DNA from 3 places in the Nocardioides sp. YIM 152588 genome. Region 3 is predicted to be linked to each of the others. Evidence: predicted binding sites of a transcription regulator. Region 3 holds the regulator's gene; each other region holds the start of a gene.
What was found. The regulator LexA, encoded in region 3, represses DNA repair genes until DNA is damaged. The targets are predictions, from matches to a motif close to TCGAACANNTGTTCGA.

Region 1: ABLM29_RS20550 (alpha-ketoglutarate-dependent dioxygenase AlkB) is a predicted target of LexA. The motif match lies at 2,518-2,533, and genes of this name have one in related genera.
Region 2: ABLM29_RS06850 (HNH endonuclease signature motif containing protein) is a predicted target of LexA. The motif match lies at 1,551-1,566, and genes of this name have one in related genera.

Annotation. Positions count from the first base shown of each region.
Region 1 covers NZ_JBEGDJ010000070.1:3,000-6,941, forward strand. The annotation lists gene ABLM29_RS20525 (DUF2087 domain-containing protein) at 1-202, opposite strand, end outside; gene ABLM29_RS20530 (chorismate mutase) at 223-525, opposite strand; gene ABLM29_RS20535 (HD domain-containing protein) at 605-1,237, shown strand; gene ABLM29_RS20540 (DUF8819 family protein) at 1,260-1,643, shown strand; gene ABLM29_RS20545 (GntR family transcriptional regulator) at 1,677-2,390, opposite strand; gene ABLM29_RS20550 (alpha-ketoglutarate-dependent dioxygenase AlkB) at 2,554-3,171, shown strand; gene ABLM29_RS20555 (3'(2'),5'-bisphosphate nucleotidase CysQ) at 3,256-3,942, opposite strand, start outside.
Region 2 covers NZ_JBEGDJ010000009.1:32,702-36,643, reverse strand. The annotation lists gene ABLM29_RS06865 (hypothetical protein) at 60-635, shown strand; gene ABLM29_RS06860 (HsmA family protein) at 680-1,066, shown strand; gene ABLM29_RS06855 (hypothetical protein) at 1,209-1,499, shown strand; gene ABLM29_RS06850 (HNH endonuclease signature motif containing protein) at 1,614-2,900, shown strand; gene ABLM29_RS06845 (hypothetical protein) at 3,048-3,512, opposite strand; gene ABLM29_RS06840 (hypothetical protein) at 3,734-3,942, opposite strand, start outside.
Region 3 covers NZ_JBEGDJ010000004.1:141,503-145,444, forward strand. The annotation lists gene ABLM29_RS04200 (PKD domain-containing protein) at 1-730, shown strand, start outside; gene ABLM29_RS04205 (LysM peptidoglycan-binding domain-containing protein) at 881-1,258, opposite strand; gene lexA (transcriptional repressor LexA) at 1,672-2,403, shown strand; gene ABLM29_RS04215 (MXAN_6640 family putative metalloprotease) at 2,559-3,942, shown strand, end outside.

The sequences.
Region 1 (3,942 bases), on a different contig from region 3:
GGCGCAGCGCGGCGTGGTCGTCGTGCACCCGCTTGAGGATCGCGTCCACCTCCCGCTCGGGGTAGGTGCGACCGGGCTCGAAGCGCTGCGCAACGTGGTCCAGCACGGCCCGTCGCTTGAGGTGCTTGGTGGGCATGACCAGCAGCCGCCCGTCCGCCGCGAAGAAGCGGCGCAGCAGCTCCGCGTCGGCGGGTCCACCCATGGGCTCAGCCTGCCACGGGCTCAGGCCTCGACCTCGTCCGCGAACTGCTCGTGGTTGCGGATCACCTCGGCGATGATCACGTTCAGGATCTTCTCGGCGAAGTGCGGGTCCAGCCCGGAGCTCTCCGCCATCGACCGCAGCCGCTCGATCTGGACCGCCTCGCGGGCGGGGTCCGCGGGTGGCATCCCGGCCCGCGCCTTGAGCCGACCGACCTGCTCCGTGCACTTGAACCGCTCAGCGAGGAGGTGGACCAGGGCCGCGTCGAGGTTGTCGATGCTGGTCCGGAGCCGGAGCAGCTCGGCACGCGCGTCCTCTGCAGTCATGGGTCCCATTCTTCCCATGAGCCCGGCGTTCTCGTGACATCCCCTCCCCGGTGACCGACCGGTGAGATTCAATGGAGTGGTGGACGACCCCCATCATCCCGACCTGCCCTGGCCCCTCGAGGGCGCCGACCCACTCCGCGACGAGCTGCTGGCGGCGTACGACGACGCGGCCCGCGGCTACCACGACCGCGGCCACCTGATCGCGGTGCTGCGCCGCCTCCGGGAGCTGGCGGCGGCCGGCGAGCGCTACGACGCCCTGCCCGTCCAGCTCGCCGCGTGGTTCCACGACGCCGTGTACGACGGCGAGCGGGACGCCGAGGAGCGCTCGGCCTGCTGGGCGGAGGACGCGCTGCCGGGCCTGCTGGACCGCGGCGGGATCGCCGAGGTGGCCCGCCTGGTGCGGCTGACCGAGACCCACAGCCCGGCCGCGGACGACCGCAACGGGGCAGCGCTCTCCGACGCCGACCTCGGCATCCTCGCCACCGACACGGCGACCTACGACGCCTACGCGGCGGCGGTGCGCGAGGAGTACCGCCACCTCACCGACGAGGAGTTCGTGACCGGCCGCGTGGCGGTGCTCCGCGACCTCGCCGAGCGCGACGACCTGTTCCGCACCGCGTACGCCCGCGACCGGTGGGCCGACGCGGCGCGCGCGAACATGCAGCGCGAGCTCGCGTTCTGGGGCGCCGCGGCGCCGGTCGGCGCCCGCTGAGCGGCGCCGGTCGGCGCGCAGAATGGGGACCGTGGACGACGAGGTGATCTTCCGGGCCCGGGCCGCCGTGCTGGCCGACCTCGAGGCACGTGGCCTGGCCACGCCCGTCTCGGTGTCGCTGCTCGACGAGGCCTGCGCCGAGCGGCGCTGGTGGGTGCAGCAGTGGGCGGAGGGCGCGGCGTTCGTGCCGGGCCTGGTGGCGCAGGACCTGCAGGATGCCCTCGCCGACCGGCTCGGGCGCAGCGACCCGGCCGGGCTGTGGCCGGTGTGCCGGCACTGCGACGAGGGGCCGGTGCACGCGCTGCACATCGACCCCGACCTGGGTGGCCCGGACCCGGTGTGGGTGTGCGAGGAGAGCGGCACCACGATCGCCCCGCTGGGGACGCTCGCCACGCACGGCGGCTGAGCGTCCTCGCACGGCGCGCCTGCGCGACGGGTGTCAGTCGTGCAGGTGCAGCCGCAGCGTGTGCCGGTCCGCGCGGTAGACGGTGCGCGAGACCTCGACGGGGGTGATCCCGGCCAGCGCGCGCCGCGAGTGCTGCAGCACGACCGTGCCGACCGCCACCTCCAGCAGGGCGGCGTCGGCGGGCTCGGCCGTGGCCGCCGCGACGGCGTCCTCCGCGCGGGTCGGCCGGATGCCGCGGGTCGCGAGGTGGTCGTAGAGGCTGGCGGGCGGGTCGGACTCGAGGAAGCCGGGCACCTGCTCGTCGGGCAGGAAGACGTCGGTGACGCAGGTCGGCGAGCCGTCGACGAAGCGCACCCGGCGCCACCGGACCACCGGCCGCTCGACCGGGATCTCCAGGGCACGGGCGACGCTGGGCGGCGCCGGGATCCGGTCCACGACGACCGTCCGGGAGACGACCGACACCCCGCGCCGTGCCATCTCGTCGGTGAAGCCGAAGACGCCGGTCCGCAGGGGGCGGGGCCGCGCGACGAACGTGCCGCGCCCCGGGAAGCGCTCGAGCACGCCCTCGGAGACGAGGGCGTCCATCGCCTGCCGGACGGTCATCCGGGCGACGCTGAACTTCTCGACCAGCTCCCGCTCGGAGGGCGCAGGGCTGCCTGGAGCGCCCCCGGAGACGAGGTTCCGCACGTACTCGCGGATCACCACGTGTTTGGGCGCCCGCTCGTCGAAGGCGGGAACCTTGGTCACGCCGGTGAGGCTAGGCGACACAGAGTCACAGATGGCCCCAACGCGGGCGGCATACCGAAGCGGCGGTACGGATCGGGCGAAGCGGTCCGGACCGGCACGCCCCGGGGCGACACACCGGACCGGCGGTACGAACACCTGTTCGACTGCGGGCTAGGCTGGCGGCATGGACTTCCAGGGCACCCTGTTCGCCCCCGACCCGGCGCTGGCCGCACCCGACACCGCCGGGATCGAGCGGCGGTCGCTCGGCGACGGCGCGTGGCTCGACGTGGCGCGGGCGTGGCTGCCGCGCCCCGACGAGGTCTTCGCGGCCCTCACCGAGCGGGTGCCGTGGCGGGCGGAGCGACGCCAGATGTACGACCGGGTCGTCGACGTGCCGCGGCTCGTCCACACCTACATGATCGGCGAGGACCTGCCGCACCCGATGCTCACCGCGGCGCGGGAGACGCTCTCGACGCACTACGCCGAGGAGCTGGGCGAGCCGTTCCGGACGGCCGGGTGCTGCTACTACCGCGACGGGCGGGACAGCGTCGCCTGGCACGGCGACACCATCGGGCGCGGCGGCACCCACGACACGATGGTCGCCATCGTCTCGGTCGGCGACCCGCGCCGCCTGTGCCTGCGCCCGCGCGGCGGCGGGGAGTCGATCGCGGTCGAGATGGGCCACGGCGACCTGGTGGTGATGGGTGGCAGCTGCCAGCGCACCTGGGAGCACGCGGTGCCGAAGGTGGCCGCGGCCGGCCCGCGGATCTCGGTCCAGTTCCGGCCGCTCAACGTCTTCTGAGGGCGCGCCGGGCGGGGTCGTGTGCCTGAGGCACCCCGATAGAGGGGCGCCAGGCACACGACCCGGCCGGAGGAGCGGGGAGGCTCAGGCCTCGGTGCCGTGGGCGGCGACGAACGCCAGGATCTGCTCCGACAGCTCGGGGCGGCACACGATGACGTCGGGCAGGTAGACGTCGTCCTGGTTGTAGCGCAGCTCGCTGCCGTCCACCCGCGAGGTGAAGAGGCCGGCCGACCGGGCCACCGCGACGGGCGCGGCGGAGTCCCACTCGTACTGGCCGCCGGCGTGCACGTAGGCGTCCGCCACGTCGCGCACCACCGACATCATCTTCACGCCGGCCGAGCCCATCGGCACCAGCTCGGCGTCGAGCTCGGCGGCCAGCGCCTCGACGAACGCCGGCGGGCGGCTGCGCGACACGGCGATCCGCGGCCGGGTCGAGGTGCGGGCGGGCACCACCGGCGGCGTACCGGTGTTGAAGGTCTCCCCGAGCTCGGGCTGCGCGACGGCGCCGGCGACCAGGTCGCCGTCCTGCCAGACGGCCACGTGGACCGCCCAGTCGTCGCGCGGGGGCTCGGAGAACTCGCGGGTGCCGTCGAGCGGGTCGACGATCCACACCTTGGCCGCGTCGAGGCGGGCCTTGTCGTCCTTGCCCTCCTCCGAGAGCACGGCGTCGTCGGGCCGGTACTGGGCGAGCAGCTCCATCAGCAGCTCGTGGGCGGCCTGGTCGCCGGCGTTCTTGAGCTCCTTGCCGGTCAGACCCTCCTCGCGGACCTC
Region 2 (3,942 bases), on a different contig from region 3:
CGCTTCCGATCGACCCGGAGGGCCGCTTGACTGGTCACCGGACGAGCGGGAGGTGGTCGGTGGCGGGCTGGATCGACCTCTACTGGCTCCCGCTCGGCGCGGGTGGGCACTTCGTCCGGCTCAACGGTCGTGCCTACGAGCGGTGGTGCGCCTGGCGGGGTCGCCGACCGCCGCTCGACCTCTACCACGCCGGACTCATGGTGCGGCTCGGGGAGCAGACCTTCGCCGTGGAGATGGGACCCGTGTGGAACGTCGGTGAGGGCGAGCGGGGCGTCGTCCGTGAGGGGCCGGTCGGGGCGGCCTGGCTGGGCCGCTTCCGGGCGTTCCGCTACGAGGTCCGGTGCTGGCCCGGTGGCCGGATCCCCGACGCGTCGGCGGCGGTGGACAGCCCGGTCCGCGCGAGCGAGGACGAGGCGACGGCCGCTGCCCTGCTCGCGATCCTGCGGGAGGTCCCCGCACTGGTCTGGGGGCGCGACGAGCTGCGCACCGGCGAGATGTGGAACTCCAACTCCCTGGTCGCCTGGGCCCTGGCGCGGACGGGCCACGCGATGCCGGAGATCGCCCCTCCCGCCGGAGGGCGGGCACCGGGGTGGCGCGCCGGCCTGGACCTGGCGGCGCGTCAGGTGGGCCGCTGACACCCGGGGCCGGTAGTGCCGATCAGAACCCCTAGGTTGCTCCCATGCTCGCCGTCGCGATCGTCGTCATCACCCTGGCCCTGGTCTTCTACACGATCGGCGTCTGGGCCGAGCGGATCCAGGGCACGCTGCGGTGGTGGCACGCCGGGGCCTTCGCGCTCGGCCTCGCGTGCGACGTCACCGGCACGATGCTGATGAGCCGGATCGCCGACGAGTCCGACGGCCCCACCAGCGCCCTGAACACGGTCATGATCTGGACCGGCGGCCTGGCGATCGCGCTGATGGCCGTGCACCTGGTGTGGGCCGTGGTGGTGCTCGTGCGCGACCGGGCGAGCGAGAAGGCGAGCTTCCACCGGCTCAGCATCGTGGTCTGGGCGATCTGGTTGATCCCCTACGTCACCGGCGCGATCGGTGCGATGACGGCTGACTGAGGCGCCCACGGGCCGGCGCGGCCGAGCCCGGCAGCGACCGGCGTACTGGTCTGGACCACCCGGCGATCGGCGATGGACCCGCCGGCGGGTGCGTGGCAATGTCCGAGACCGGACAGTCCACGCACCACAAGGGAGTGATGACATGACTGGAAAGCTGGTGGCGGCGGCCGCCGCCGTGACCCTCGTCGGAGCAGTCGGCCTCGCAGCGCCGGCGCAGGCGGCGCACCCGTCCTGCTGGGGACAGGCGACGAAGGTCTTCGCCCAGACCGGGACGATGGGGGAGCACTCGTCCTCCCAGGCCAACCCGCGAGCCGGCCTGAGGAACCTGGCCCGTGACCTCGCGGACATGGGCGTGATCCCGGACGACTCGATGGCGTCGCTCGGCGTCTTCGTGGCGGGCGAGCTGGGGCTCAGCATCGACGCCTGCATGTAGCGGGTCAATGGGCGCGGGGTCGCACGTGCGTCGGGTCACCGATTCTGAGGATCGAACAGATGATCGAATGACGGTAGAATCGGCGTACGCCGAACCGCTCCCGAAGGCTCCGTGATGACCCTGCTGCCCGGTCCCGTCCCGCACCGGATCACCCGCGCGGTGACCGCCTGCCGGGTCGAGCTGGCCGGCGTGGCGGATGCGCATGCCGCGTTCTTGAGTGCGGGGGAGAAGGAAGCGGTGCTCACCGAGTTGGTGGCACTCGAGGCGCAGGTCGCCGAGTTGCGGTTGCGGACGATGGCCGCGGCTGGCGAGGTTGCAGAGGTCCATGGTGCACGGGACGTGGCCGGGTGGCTGGCGCACCGGGCGAACGTTGAGGTCGCCCGGCTGCGCCCCGAGGGGCGGCTGGCCGAGGCGATCGACCAGCGTTGGCCCCGGGTCGGGGCCGCGATGGCCGCCGGACGCCTGTCGCTGGACCAGGCCAAGGTGATCGTGCAGGCGTTGGACGCGCTCCCGGACCGGGTGGGGGGAGAGGTCAGGGGCGATGCCGAGGCGCGGCTGGTCGCCCTGGGGAGCGGCGACGCCGCCGAGTGCGGCGGGGTGGGGATGCTGCCCCAGCACCTGCGGGTCCTCGGGCGCCGGGTGCTGGACGTGGTCGCTCCCGAGGTCGCCGCGGACGAGGAGGCCCGTCGGCTGCACGAGGAGGAGTCCCGGGCGCAGTCGGCGTTGTCGCTGCGGATGACGCCGCTGGGCGATGGCGCCACCCGGGTCACGATGACGCTGCCCGACGCCACCGCGACGCGGTTGGCGACCTACCTCGACGCGCTCACCTCGCCGCGATCGGCTGGTGGAGCGAACCCCGACCTCGAGCGGCTGCCGCGGCACCGGATGCTCGGGCACGCGTTCTGCGCTCTGCTGGACCGGCTCGACCCGGCAACGCTTCCGGAGCACGGCGGCGATGCGACGGCGGTCATGGTCACCGTCACCCTGGAGGACCTGGAGAGGCGCCTCGGCGCCGCCGGGCTGCTGGACTCCGTGACCGGGGACGGCGCGGGCCGGATCTCCGCCGCCCACGCCCGCCGACTGGCGTGTACCGCCAAGATCGTCCCCGCCGTTCTCGGCGGGAAGTCGGAGGTCCTCGACCTCGGCCGCGCCCAGCGGCTGTTCACCCCGGCCCAGCGCAAGGCGCTCCGGCTCCGCGACACCACCTGCCGCGCCGAGGGCTGCACCATCCCGGCGACCTGGTGCGAGGCTCATCACGCCGCCCCCTGGTCAGCCGGCGGCCGCACGGACCTGGCCAACGCGGTCTTGTTGTGCGGGTTCCACCACCACCGGACCCACGATCCGGCGTACCAGACCGACCGGCTGGCCAACGGCGACCACCGCTACCACCGACGCCGGTGACGCTGGGGCCAAGTCCGCATGCCACCGTCGACCCGCCACCACCTCTCGGCGGCCGCCGCTCCGGCCAGGCACTCCGCCCCGGTCGGATTGCGTCAGACGCGGCGGAATGACGCGGCGAGACGGAGACAGCAGCGATGGCGCCTGGTCTCAGCGGCCCTCGCCATTCGATCGCCGGACTAGCCGGATCCATATCCGTCCGAGGCGTGGCGCGAAGGCGCGATCGATCGCTGCATCGAGTTCCGCAGCCCATGTGTTCACCTCGGGCTGCCGGGAGTCGTAGTGCCAGTTTCCATGTGCGTCGAACGGGACGCTGCTGCGCGTGACCAGACGTCTGTCGTCGTGGTGAAGGAGATTTCTGTACGGGTACGCCGCTCGCCTGGCCTGAGCGAGGTCCGGCCAATCCAGCTTCTCAAGAGGTGTCTCGTCGATAACCGAGTCGGCCATCAGGAGGTATCCGGACATGTCCCCCAGGACTCGTTGGAACTCCCTCAGCGCGATTTCGCCCTCGCGGCGACGTGTGCGATCACCTCGCCAGTTGTCAGCAGTGATAGCGATGGCTGCGGCGATGACACCAGAGGCCAGCGTGGTTCCCAGGGTGGCGATGACGGACACGGTTGAAGTATCGCGAGGCGCGCAGCCCGCAGGTCAAGAATCGACCCCGCGAAGCGGCGATAGGACGCACCTCAGTTCGAGGATCTCCGGGAGGCTGGACCTCCCTGGATCCCAGGGCCGACCTCCCGCAGTGCAACCAAATGCCGATCGTTCAGAGCGGTGACAAAGCTCTGGTCCGCGCCGGGGCTTGCGAAGTTCCGGCAGGAGCCCCGTGACGACGGTCAGAGTGCTGCGAACAGGTTCGCAACTGGCACGATGGCCGCCATCCCGCCACCGAAGCTGATGGCGGCCCAGCCGAGGCTCTCCCACCAACTACTGCGCTTAGAGATTCGGCGCTCCCCCTCGCCTGCTGTAGATGTCAACACCATCTGCACGAATCCACCGAGGGCTAGCAGAGATGCTCCATACGCCGGAGCGAACAGCTTCATCG
Region 3 (3,942 bases):
CGTCGACGGTGGGACCGACAACAGTGGAATCACCATCGGCGCCAGTGAAGAGATACCGGACGATTCCGCACCGCCGGAATCCGACAATACAACCGGCGCGACAGCGCCGATCTACCACGAGTACAACGCGTGCGCCCTCGAGAGCGCGGCGCTCTGCTACGAACCCGCCGTATGCCCGGATGGACAGAACGAGGTCGCGTTCTGGTACACCGATCCCGAGACGGGGAACATCCTGTCCGAGGGGACCTACTGCCCCGGCGAGGACGAGGCCGCCGAGCCAGCCACCATCACCCTCGGCATGGTCCTCGAAGCCTTCCGCCGCATCCCGCTCCACGCCGCCGAGCTCGCGATCGAACCACCCGACGGCCGGACCCTGGTCAACTTCGAGACCAACTTCTACTCCCCCGCCGCACCCCTGGAGCGCACCGTCGTCATCCTCGGCCAACGCGTGGACCTGCACATCACCATCGCCACGTACCACTGGGACTTCGGTGACGGCACCACCCGCGACACCACCACCGCCGGCGCCCCCTACCCCGCGCTCGCCCTGACCCACAACTACCGGCACACCGGCCGGTACCACCCCCGCCTCGACGCCACCTACACCGCCGACTACCGCGTCAACGGCGGCCCCTGGCAACCCGTCGACGGCACCGTCACCATCTCCGGTGCCCCCACCACACTCACCGCCGTCGAAGCCCACCCCACCCTCGTCGGCTACGGCGACTGACAGCGCCGGCGGGGCCGCCATACGGAAATGGCGCGAGGGGCGGGATCTCTGCAGAGATCCCGCCCCTCGTCTTCCCCTGGGCCTGAGGGGCCCCGTCCGCCGGGGTCGAGGCGACGGACGTGTCGGTGGGCGCGCCGTGCGGCGCGCGGGTCAGGCGGTCGGAACCCGGAGGTCCTGGCCGGCGTAGACCGAGCTGGTGTCCAGCGAGTTGAGCTCCTGGATCCGGCGGATCATCGCCCGCACGTCGGACGTACCGGTCTCCGCGGCGGCGTCGCTCGCGATGTCCCACAGGGTGTCGCCCGGAACCACCGTCACCACCTCGACCGGCGCGGCGCCCTTCTCCTCGGACGCCAGCGAGCCGGAGGCCAGCAGGATGCCGAGGCCGAAGGCCACCAGCAGTCCGAGCACGAACACCACGACGCGGCCGCGCCGGGTCAGGCGCACGCCGGATCGGTCAGCCTTGCCGCGGGAGCGGGCGACCGTGCGGGCGGGACGGGCGGTGCTGATGCTGCTGACGGTGGTGCTCATCGTGACCTCCGGGGGAAGTGGCTCCGTCGTTCGGAGCCTCGGGGCTGTCGGGTGCGAATCAGACTCTGCTCGGACCCTCCGACAGATCCGTTGCGTCTCTGCCGGCGGTCCGTCGATCATCTGTTCGATCGAACACGTGTACGAGGTTAGAGCAGGTGTTCGAACAGGTCAAGGACCTGTTCGAATGCGTGTTCGATTGTTCGAGTACGCCAGGGACCCCCGAAACGCGACACGCGACTTCGAACACGTGTTTGATCGACGGCGCCGCTCGCGCTACCGTCAGGGAACCAGCACGACTTGGCACGACTTGGCACGACTTCGCACGACATGGCACGACACGGAGCAGGACGCCCACGACGTACGGCACCGCGCAGCACTGCCAGCGCAGGCCAGCAGGTTCCGAGGAGGACCCGATGACCGACAAGAGAACGGGCGGCAGGGGCGCGGTCCGCGAGTTCCCGGACGGCCCACCCGACGCCACCGGCCTCACCCCACGGCAGCAGCGGATCCTCGCCACCATCAAGGACTCCATCGAGCAGCGCGGCTACCCGCCGAGCATGCGCGAGATCGGCTCGTCGGTGGGCCTGACCAGCACCTCCAGCGTCGCCCACCAGCTGCGCGTGCTGGAGGAGAAGGGCTACCTCAAGCGCGACCCCAACCGCCCCCGCGCGATCGAGGTCTTCCTCCCGGAGGTGATGGCCGCGCGCCGCTCCATCTCCAGCACCGAGGGGAGCCCGGTGGACGAGACCGGGATCGGCGACGTCGCCCCGACCGCGACGAACGTGCCCGTGGTCGGCCGCATCGCGGCCGGCGGCCCGATCCTCGCCGAGGAGCGGGTCGAGGACGTCTTCCCGCTCCCCCGTCAGCTCGTCGGCGACGGCCAGCTGTTCCTGCTCGAGGTCAGCGGTGAGTCGATGATCGAGGCCGCGATCTGCAACGGCGACTACGTCGTCATCCGGCAGCAGAGCACCGCCGAGAACGGCGAGATCGTCGCCGCCATGATCGACGGCGAGGCCACGGTCAAGACGTTCCAGCGCAAGGACGGCAAGGTCTGGCTGCTGCCGCACAACCCCGCGTTCGAGCCGATCGACGGCACCGACGCGACGATCCTCGGCAAGGTCACCGCGGTCCTCCGACGCGTCTGACCCCTCGGCCCCACAGCACGCCCGGACGGCACCGCCCTCCCCACGACACCCCGAGAACCGGGGCGGGGATGGCGGTGCCGTTGCTCGTCACCCGGGGTCGAGGCATAGGGTCGAGCCCGTCCATCCGCTCCCCCCTTCGAAATGCGAGCACCCGCGTGCGCCTCCGACGAACCGCCCTCGGCGGACTGATCCTCGCCCTCAGCGGGACCCTGGCCTTCGCCCCGGTCGGCCCCGCAGCGACGGCGGATCCCACCGCACCGGTCGCGCCGACCCTGCCCGAGCAGGCCGCGGAGCAGGCGCAGGAGCACGCCCTGGAGGCGCTCGAGACCGTGCAGGAGATCCTGGACGGCGACGGCGAGGGGCCCGAGGACGAGCCGGCCGAGCTCACGATCGCGCTGCACGACCTGGCCGCCCAGGCCGCCGCGCTGCCGGCCGCCGAACGCGAGCAGGCGCAACGCCTGCTCGCCCGGCCCACCGACACCACCGGGCCCGCGACGTGCGACCACGAGTACGCCTGCTACGACGCCTCCGCCACGCAGTACTACGAGTGCAGCGACCAGGTCTGCGTGCACTGGGTCACCACCACGGCGGACAGGGTGCCGGCCGAGGACGACGGCCCGGGCGGCAACTTCTCGGGCGAGGTCAACGGCATCCCCGACTACGTCGACACGGTGCTGCGCGAGATGGACCACGTGGCGGGCGCCTACACCGGCGCCGGCTACCGGCCGGTGCTCAGCGACGACGGGCGCGGCGCGGACGGCATGACCGCCACCGAGGCCGACCTGCCCGACATCTACCTCGCTCAGCTGGTGTCCGCCACCCTGGCGCTGTACGGCTACTGCACCACCGACGACCCCGACGTGATCGACGGCGACCCCTACGGCGACCTGCACCTGCGCACGTGGGCCTACTGCGTCCTCGACAACAACTACACCGACGCCATCTTCAACCGTCGTACGCCGCTGGAGAACCTCCAGGTGACCGCCGCCCACGAGTACTTCCACGCGGTCCAGTACGGCTACGACGTCGACGAGGACTCCTGGATCCTGGAGGCGACCGCCACCTGGGCCGAGGACCAGCTCTACGACGACGTCAACGACAACATCGCCTACCTGCCGTACGGGCCGATCCGGCACCCCCAGACCCCGCTGGACACCTTCAACGGCTCCTACGCGTACGGGGCCTGGATCTTCTTCCAGTACCTCACGGACCGGTTCCCCGCCCAGCACGGAGGCATGCCCGTCCTGCTCCGCGAGCTCTGGGAGTCCATGGCGCACAGCGGTGCCGGCGCGAAGTCGCGCTACTCGGTCCAGGCGATCCGCAAGGCCCTGGAGGCCCGCGGCACCGACATGACCGAGGTGTTCACCGACTTCGTGGTCGCCAACCGGCGCGCCCGCGCCAGCTACAGCGACGAGGGGGCGCAGAAGTACTACCCGGTGGCACCGCTGTACAAGCGCATCAAGCCGACCGCGGCCCACCCGAAGAGCGCGACCACCTTCAAGCTCAACCACCTCGCCGCCCGGACCCTGCGGTTCAAGC